Regions from separate parts of the Pseudomonas sp. CCC3.1 genome, predicted to be linked through region 1. Evidence: predicted binding sites of a transcription regulator. Region 1 holds the regulator's gene; each other region holds the start of a gene.
The links. The regulator sigma-54, encoded in region 1, starts transcription at its own class of promoters, with help from an activator protein. The targets are predictions, from matches to a motif close to ANTGGCATNNANNTTGCTNT.

Region 1 (3,111 bases):
TGGCGATTCTCGAAACACGCCAGGAACTCGACAAGGCCGGTCGTCGCAAAGAACTGGAAAGCCTGCTGCAGGAATTTCATATCAACCACATCCGTGACAACCTCGGCATGAGCTTGTCCGGTGGTGAGCGCCGCCGGGTAGAAATTGCCCGCGCACTGGCGACCAACCCCAAGTTCATCCTGCTCGATGAGCCGTTTGCAGGTGTTGACCCGATCTCCGTGGGCGACATCAAGCAAATTATTCACCACCTCAAAGCCAAGGGCATTGGCGTGTTGATCACCGATCACAACGTCCGTGAAACCCTCGATATTTGCGAAACGGCTTATATCGTCAACGACGGCCAACTGATCGCTGAAGGCGATGCTGAAGCGATTCTTGCCAACGATTTGGTGCGCGAAGTGTACCTGGGTCACGAGTTCCGCCTCTAAACCCACGCGGGGGCGGGCCCTGAAGCATTGAGCAATCGCATGCATTGCCATGTCTTTCAGGGACCGCTCTCACGCCGTTATCGGCCTTAGCACAAACTTATTAAAAATGCCCCCTAGGCAAACGCACCGGTTACAGGCATATAATTTGCTTATGTTTGGCGCTCACGCGCCCTTGTAGTGGATGGCGCCATGTGCGCCGGCGAATAAGGTGTTAAGCCCCTGCCATGAAACCATCGCTAGTCCTGAGAATGGGCCAGCAGCTGACAATGACACCTCAGCTGCAACAAGCCATCCGTCTGCTCCAATTGTCGACCCTGGACCTGCAACAGGAAATCCAGGAGGCCCTGGAATCCAATCCGATGCTCGAACGCCAGGAAGATGGCGACGACTTCGATAATGCCGATCCCATGGCCGACAACATTGAGCAAAAACCCAGCAACGACACTCCGGAACCCTCTTACCAAGAATCCGCGCCGACCGTGGATAACCTGGAAGAAGGCGAGTGGAACGAGCGCATCCCTAACGAGCTACCTGTAGACACTGCCTGGGAAGACATCTACCAGACCAGCGCCAGCAGCCTGCCAAGCAACGATGACGACGAGTGGGACTTCACGACCCGCACCTCTGCTGGTGAAAGCCTGCAAAGCCATCTGCTGTGGCAATTGAACCTTGCGCCGATGTCTGACACCGATCGACTGATCGGCGTAACACTCATCGACTGCATCAACAATCAGGGCTACCTCGACGAAACCCTCGAAGAGATCCTCGAAGCCTTTGATCCAGAACTGGACATCGAACTCGACGAGATCGAAGCCGTTCTGCACCGCATTCAGCAATTCGAACCGGCCGGTATTGGTGCGCGTAATCTGGGCGAGTGCCTGCTGCTGCAATTGCGCCAACTGCCCGCGAAAACACCTTGGCTGAACGAAGCCAAACGCTTGGTGACCGATTACATCGACCTGCTGGGCGCCCGCGACTACAGCCAGTTGATGCGCCGCATGAAGCTCAAGGAAGACGAGCTGCGCCAGGTCATCGAGCTGGTACAAAGCCTGAACCCGCGCCCTGGCTCACAAATCGAGTCGAGCGAAGCCGAGTACGTCGTTCCTGACGTCATCGTGCGCAAGGACAACGAGCGCTGGCTGGTGGAGTTGAACCAGGAGTCCGTGCCGCGCCTGCGGGTCAACCCGCAATACGCAGGTTTCGTGCGCCGCGCTGACACCAGCGCCGACAACACGTTCATGCGCAACCAGTTGCAAGAAGCACGCTGGTTCATCAAAAGCCTGCAGAGCCGCAATGAAACACTGATGAAAGTGGCGACCCAAATCGTCGAGCATCAGCGTGGTTTTCTGGAATATGGCGACGAGGCCATGAAGCCGCTGGTGCTGCATGACATCGCAGAAGCAGTCGGCATGCACGAATCGACCATTTCACGGGTCACCACCCAAAAATTCATGCATACCCCGCGCGGTATTTATGAATTGAAGTACTTTTTTTCGAGCCACGTCAGCACCTCTGAAGGCGGTGAATGCTCGTCCACAGCGATCCGCGCCATCATCAAAAAACTGGTCGCAGCTGAAAATCAGAAAAAGCCGTTGAGTGACAGCAAGATCGCTGGTTTACTGGAGGCACAAGGTATTCAGGTGGCCCGTCGCACCGTCGCCAAGTACCGCGAATCCCTCGGGATCGCGCCTTCGAGCGAGCGCAAGCGTTTGATGTAAGCCACGGGCCACAGCGTTTCAGTGGCAGGCTGCTCAGCCTGTCACTTTATGCAATGGCAACAGAAGGAGAAACTGTATGCAAGTCAACATCAGTGGACAACATCTGGACGTCACCCAAGCGCTGCGCGACTCGATCAATGACAAATTCGCACGACTGGAGCGCCACTTCGACAAAATCACCAACGTGCAGGTGATTCTTACTGTTGAAAAACTTCAACATAAAATCGAGGCTACTCTCAATATCCACGGTGGAGAGGTTGTCGGTAATGCTGTTCATGAAAACATGTATACAGCCATCGATAACCTCTACGACAAGCTTGATCGCCAACTGAAAAAGCATAAGGAAAAGACCCAAAGCCTGCTTCAGGGCGCAACGGGTCGTTAATACTCCCTACCCATGATTCAACTTGAAAATATCCTGACCCCCGGCCGTTCCCTGGTGAACGCGCCGGGCGGCAGTAAAAAGAAAGCGCTCGAGCAAATTGCCAACCTGATCAGCCGCGGAGTGCCTGATCTGGAACAGCAAGATGTTTTTGAAGCGTTGATCGCCCGTGAAAAACTGGGTTCCACCGGTTTTGGTAACGGCATCGCCATCCCCCATTGCCGCCTCAAGGGCTGCAAGTCGCCTGTTAGCGCCTTGCTGCACCTGGATGCTCCCATAGATTTCGACGCCATCGATGGCGCGCCGGTCGACCTGCTCTTCGTTTTGCTGGTGCCAGAAGCGGCAACCGACGCACACCTGGAACTGCTCCGGCAGATTGCCAGCATGCTCGATCGTAAAGAAGTGCGCGACAGACTGCGCGAAGCACCTAGCAACGAATTGTTGTATCAGGTTGTTCTGGACGTACAGAACGGTCATTAATCATGCGCTTAGTCATTGTCAGCGGACGCTCCGGCTCCGGTAAAAGCACCGCCCTCGCCGTCCTTGAAGACAACGGTTTTTACTGCATCGACAACCTGCCTGC
Region 2 (3,111 bases), 790 kb from region 1:
TCGCCAGACAGCACATAGGCCACATTAGGCATGGGGTGTGTGTGCCAATTGAGTGCAGTGTTGGCCGGGATGATGATTTTGAGAACGGTAATTTCGGGTTGGCCAGCCGGGTACGGGCCGTAAGGTGCACCATCCCATGAATGGGTGGTTTTGAGCAATTGTTCGACTTTGACGCTTGGAGGGGTGCTGGTGCAGCCGAACAGGGTCAGGCAGGCCAGCGACAACAGCAGAGCTTTGAGTGGGTTGGCGAGCGTCATGGCAGCATCCGTTTGATGAGTTGCCTCACGTTACAGATCGCGCTTTGGGATGGCTGTCAGGCGCCGGTGAAGTTTTAATCGGGTGTTACGCCGCGGAATGTAAGACATTACGCATAAAAAAAGCCTCCCGTAGGAGGCCTTTCTAATCACGCCGCTTTCACGGGTGAAACTGGATTAGCAGCTGTAGTACAGCTCGTATTCCAGTGGGTGCACGAAGGTACGTACTTTGATTTCTTCTTCGCTTTTCAGGGCGATGTAAGCGTCGATGAAGTCGTCGCTGAAAACGCCGCCTTTGGTCAGGAACGCACGACCTTTGTCCAGCTCTTCCAGGGCTTCTTTCAGGCTGCCGCAAACTTGTGGGATCTCTTTCGCCTCTTCAGGCGGCAGGTCGTACAGGTTTTTGTCAGCAGCATCGCCAGGGTGGATCTTGTTCTGGATGCCGTCCAGGCCAGCCATCATCAGTGCAGCGAAGCACAGGTATGGGTTAGCTGCTGGGTCCGGGAAGCGTGCTTCGATACGGCGAGCCTTAGGGCTGGATACGTAAGGAATACGGATCGAGGCGGAACGGTTGCGCGCCGAGTAGGCCAGCATTACCGGTGCTTCGAAGCCTGGTACCAGACGCTTGTAAGAGTTGGTAGCCGGGTTGGTGAAGCCGTTCAGGGCCTTACCGTGCTTGATGATGCCGCCGATGAAGTACAGAGCGGTGTCGGACAGGCCGGCATAGCCTTCGCCAGCGAAGGTGTTCTTGCCATCTTTGGAGATGGACATGTGAACGTGCATACCCGAGCCGTTATCGCCGTACAGCGGTTTAGGCATGAAAGTAGCGGTACGGCCGTAGGCGTCTGCCACGTTGTGTACGCAGTACTTCAGGGTCTGAACTTCGTCAGCCTTTTTCACCAGGGTGTTGAACTGCACGCCGATTTCGTTCTGGCCAGCAGTTGCCACTTCGTGGTGGTGAACTTCGATAACCAGGCCCATTTCTTCCATGGCGTTGCACATGGAGGTACGGATTTCGTGGTCATGGTCGAACGGAGGAACCGGGAAGTAGCCGCCTTTGATACCTGGACGGTGGCCTTTGTTGCCGCCTTCCACGTCCTGGTCGGACATCCACGAGCCTTGCTCGGAGTAGATTTTGAACATCGAGCCGGAGATGTCGGACTTGAACTTCACTTCGTCGAAGATGAAGAATTCTGGCTCTGGACCCACGAAAACGGTGTCACCGATACCGGTGGACTTCAGGTATTCCTCGGCACGGGTAGCGATGGCGCGTGGGTCGCGGTCATAGCCTTGCATGGTCGAAGGTTCGATGATGTCGCACACCAGGATCAGCGTAGGCTGCTCGGTGAATGGGTCCAGAACGGCCGTGCTGTCGTCTGGCAGCAGGATCATGTCGGACGCTTCGATGCCTTTCCAGCCAGCAATGGAGGAACCGTCGAACATTTTGCCGTCGGTGAAGAAGTTTTCGTCCAACGCATCACGGGCCGGCATGGTCACGTGGTGCTGAGTGCCTTTGGTGTCAGTGAAGCGCAGATCAATCCATTTGACGTCATGATCTTTGATGAGTTGAACCGACTTCGACATAGTGTCCTCCGGGGTGGCTTAGGGCTGGTAGTGGAATAGCCCTTAATAAGTGGTTGATGCCGGCGCGAATACTCTGCCAAGGCAACCTGCATCACAAGGGAGCAAATTGCATGCCAGTGCTCCGATTTGGGTTAAACGCCTCAATCTCAAGCAGGTTAGCGTCGAAGACGGCCGATGAATGGCGTTTATCGCACTTAAATGAAGCGATTTGAGTGCGTTGTGCACCACTTTAGTGCGATGAAAACCGTTTGTACGATAACTGGTTAAACCTTGAGCAATTTCCGCTATAATCCGCGCCCCCCTTTTTTGGCAGGCTGCTCGCGCGCTGTTTTCATGAAACTAATCGTTAAAGTCTTCCCCGAGATCACTATCAAGAGCCGCCCGGTTCGGATGCGTTTCGTCCGTCAATTGGCTAAAAACATCCGTGCTGTGCTCCGTGATCTGGACCCGGCTGTGGTAGTGACTGGCGTGTGGGACAACATCGAGTTGCAAACGCGTGTCAGTGACCCCAAAGCCTTGAAGGAGATGACTGAGCGCCTGAGCTGCATGCCGGGCATCGCGCATTTCCTGCAAGTAGACGAGTACCCGTTGGGCGACTTCGACGACGTCGTTGAAAAGTGCAAACTGCACTTCGGCGATGCGTTGGCGGGCAAGATCTTTTCAGTGCGTTGCAAACGCGGCGGCAAGCACCCATTTACCTCGATGGAAATCGAGAAATACGTCGGCAGCAAGCTGCGTCGTGAATGCGGGGCGGCCGGAATTGACCTTAAAAAGCCGGAAATTGAAGTCCGTTTCGAAATTCGCGACCAACGGTTGTTTGTGATTCACAGCCAGCACGACAGCATTGGCGGTTTCCCGCTGGGCTCGCTTGAGCAGACCCTGGTATTGATGTCCGGTGGTTTCGACTCGACAGTGGCGGCCTATCAGATCATGCGTCGCGGCCTGATGAGCCACTTTTGCTTCTTCAACCTCGGCGGGCGTGCCCACGAACTGGGCGTGATGGAAGTCGCGCACTATATATGGAAGAAGTACGGCAGCTCGCAGCGCGTGCTGTTTGTCAGCGTTCCGTTCGAAGAAGTGCTGGGTGAAATTCTCGGCAAAGTTGATAACAGTCATATGGGCGTCATTTTGAAGCGTATGATGTTGCGCGCGGCGTCCCGTATTGCAGATCGGCTCGAAATTGATGCGCTGGTCACCGGCGAGGCTATTTCTCAGGTTTCCAGCCAGACGCTGCCGAACCTTTCGGTTATCGACTGCGTGACAGACAAGCTGG
Region 3 (3,111 bases), 2.7 Mb from region 1:
GGCTCTGGGGTTTAAGCGTCCAAAAGCCTGGCACCGGCCCTGGGCCTAGCGCTCGGCTTCCATGTTTAGCAGTTTGCTGGCGACCTTGTTGCTGTCGACTTTATAACTGCCGTCGGCAATGGCTTGTTTCAGCTCGGCGACGCGGTTTTTGTCGACCACCGGTTGATCACGCAACGAATCGCTGACCTTCTGCAACTGTTGGGCCTCTGGGCTCAGGTGCACAGACTCCCCGCTCGGGGCGCTGGCGTCGGGTTGTTCAGGGTTTTTTGTCACAGGGGCCGCTTGCGTGGCACTGCCTGTTTCCTGATTGGCGTTGCTGCGCGTACTGCCGGTTAAGGGCGGCGCACTGTTAAGACGACTGAAGTCGATAACCATAACGAAAAACCTCTGGGTATTTGGACGCTTGCCATGTTTTCGGCCATACCCGAGAAAACTTTAGGCTCGATTAATCATAGCTTCACGCAGTTCGGTACTGATCTGCGTCAAATCACAGTGTAGGAAAGTTGGGATACAGACGCCAACCGCTCTAAAACGCTACCTCTACTTGCCCTGGCGCCGTGATCCGCGCCTTGACCACCCGGTTTGAGTTTAGGTTCTTCACCCGGATCTGCTCACTGAGGCCGCCATCGGACAGCGCTTCGCCGGGCATCTTGACACTTAATGTGCCGCTGCGCGCGCTGATCACCACATGATCACCTTTGCGCACGGTGGCGGCCTGTTCCAGATGCGTGAGGCTCAACACCTGATCGGTCACCACGGGGCGCAGCAGTTTTTGCCCTACCGCCAATTCAATCGCCGTCATATAACCCTGGCTGATCAAGCCGACATCGCGCTCGCGCAAGGTGACGTCGGGGTAATCAATGATTGCCCCGCGCTTGAGCGGGTGGGTGACGGTGACCACATCGCGGAACAACTTGACCTGTGCCGGTACAAAGATGGTCCAGGGCGAGCTACCCTCACAGCGCACGCGAACGGTCACGCGGCCCATGGGCTGAGCGGGACTTTCGAGCGTGGCTGTCAATTCCTTGTCGCAATGCGTCAGACGCACGCGAGGGTCGAGTTGATTGACCTGAATCTCGTAGCGGCCTTCAATCTGACCAGTGGCAAGGTAGTCTTCGACGGTGAACTCAAGAAAGCCCTGGGTCACGCCGATAAGCTGATCAGGTGACGTGAACGTGTCGGCACTTGCAGGCGTGCCTGCACCCAGCGCGCAGGCAGCCGCGAGCAGGCGCAATGCGCGGCAATGCCAAGGCTGGCGAGCTGATCCGTGGCGGGATTTTGTCGTTTTCGGCTTCATGGCGGTTAAATAGCAAAGCCCGTGCCGTTTACCGGGCAGCGTGTCGCAACTTAATGTTTTTAGAAGGAGCTGAGTATGGCTGGGGTGATGGATGCGGTTAACCAGCGCACTCAACTGGTCGGGCAAAACCGCCTGGAACTGTTGCTGTTTCGTCTGGATGGGCCACAGCTTTACGGGATCAACGTGTTTAAGGTCAGGGAGGTGCTGCAATGCCCCAAGCTGACAGTGATGCCCAAATCTCACCCGGTGGTGTGCGGCGTGGCGAGTATTCGCGGTGCAACCATTCCGATTCTCGATCTGGCGATGGCCACCGGGGCGGGCGGGTTGAAAGATCAGAGCAATCCGTTTGTGATCATCACCGAATACAACACCAAGACTCAGGGCTTTCTGGTGCGTTCGGTTGAGCGCATCGTCAACATGAACTGGGAAGAGATTCATCCGCCACCCAAGGGCGCGGGTCGTGACCATTATTTGACAGCTGTGACTCGGCTTGACAATCAACTCGTCGAAATCATCGATGTGGAAAAGGTCCTGGCTGAAGTCTCGCCATCGCCGGAAAACATCTCTCATGGCGTGGTGGATGTCGAAACCCAGGCCAAGGCCCTGTCTTTGCGCGTGCTGACCGTCGACGACTCGTCGGTGGCCCGTAAACAGGTTGCCCGTTGCCTGCAATCGGTCGGGGTCGAAGTGGTGTCGCTTAACGACGGCCGCCAGGCGCTGGATTACTTGCGCAAAATGGCGGACGAGGGCAAAGACCCGGCACAAGAGTTTTTGATGATGATCTCGGACATCGAGATGCCAGAAATGGACGGCTACACCCTGACCGCCGAGATCCGTCACGATCCGCGGATGCAAAATCTGCACATCATTCTGCATACTTCGCTGTCAGGTGTTTTCAATCAGGCGATGGTCAAGAAAGTCGGTGCCGATGACTTTCTGGCCAAATTCCGGCCTGATGACCTGGCATCCCGGGTTGTCGACCGGATCAAAGCAGCAGATCACAGCTAGGGGCGCAGCCCTTGGCGGTCAACACGATTTTAGAGGCACGATCACTTGTCGACGGCTAATTTGGATTTTGAACAGTTCCGGGTCTTCCTGGAAAAAGCCTGTGGCATTTTGCTCGGTGAAAACAAGCAGTACCTCGTCTCCAGCCGTCTTAACAAACTGATGGAGCAGCAAGGGATCAAGTCGTTGGGAGAGCTGATTCAGCGTATCCAGAGCCAGCCGCGCAGCGGGTTGCGTGAGCAAGTCGTCGATGCCATGACCACCAACGAAACGTTGTGGTTTCGTGACACGTATCCCTTTGAAGTGCTGAAAAACAAAGTGTTGCCTGAGCTGATCAAGGCCCATCCGGGGCAGCGCTTGCGCATCTGGTCGGCCGCGTGTTCTTCGGGGCAGGAGCCGTACTCGCTGTCGATGACGATCGACGAGTATGAGCGCAGCAACCTGGGGCACTTGAAGCTGGGGGCGCAAATTGTTGCCACCGACCTGTCGAGCCTGATGCTTAACACGTGCCGATCCGGCGAATACGACAACCTGGCGATTGGTCGTGGTTTGTCGCAGGAGCGCTTGCAACGTTATTTCGAGCCCAAGGCGCCGGGGCGCTGGGTGATCAAGGCGCCGATCAAAAGTCGGGTTGAATTTCGTTCCTTCAATTTGCTGGACAGCTACGCCGGATTTGGCAAATTCGACATCGTGTTCTGCCGCAACGTATTGATCTACTTCTCGGCTGAAGTGAAAAAAGACATCCTGCTGCGCATTCACAGCACTCTGAAGCCGGGCGGCTACCTGTTCTTGGGCGCATCCGAAGCACT

Region 2: a site for sigma-54 is predicted at 1,937-1,956, ahead of glnA (glutamate--ammonia ligase). Genes of this name have one in related genera too.
Region 3: a site for sigma-54 is predicted at 1,307-1,326, ahead of flgA (flagellar basal body P-ring formation chaperone FlgA). Genes of this name have one in related genera too.

The regions. Positions count from the first base shown of each region.
Region 1 covers NZ_CP133778.1:4,184,606-4,187,716, forward strand. The annotation lists gene lptB (LPS export ABC transporter ATP-binding protein) at 1-428, shown strand, start outside; gene RHM56_RS18440 (RNA polymerase factor sigma-54) at 653-2,146, shown strand; gene hpf (ribosome hibernation-promoting factor, HPF/YfiA family) at 2,223-2,531, shown strand; gene ptsN (PTS IIA-like nitrogen regulatory protein PtsN) at 2,544-3,008, shown strand; gene rapZ (RNase adapter RapZ) at 3,011-3,111, shown strand, end outside.
Region 2 covers NZ_CP133778.1:4,977,008-4,980,118, reverse strand. The annotation lists gene RHM56_RS21695 (cupin domain-containing protein) at 1-257, opposite strand, end outside; gene glnA (glutamate--ammonia ligase) at 432-1,838, opposite strand; gene thiI (tRNA uracil 4-sulfurtransferase ThiI) at 2,172-3,111, shown strand, end outside.
Region 3 covers NZ_CP133778.1:1,457,838-1,460,948, forward strand. The annotation lists gene flgM (flagellar biosynthesis anti-sigma factor FlgM) at 46-375, opposite strand; gene flgA (flagellar basal body P-ring formation chaperone FlgA) at 527-1,228, opposite strand; gene RHM56_RS06535 (chemotaxis protein CheV) at 1,373-2,305, shown strand; gene cheR (protein-glutamate O-methyltransferase CheR) at 2,351-3,111, shown strand, end outside.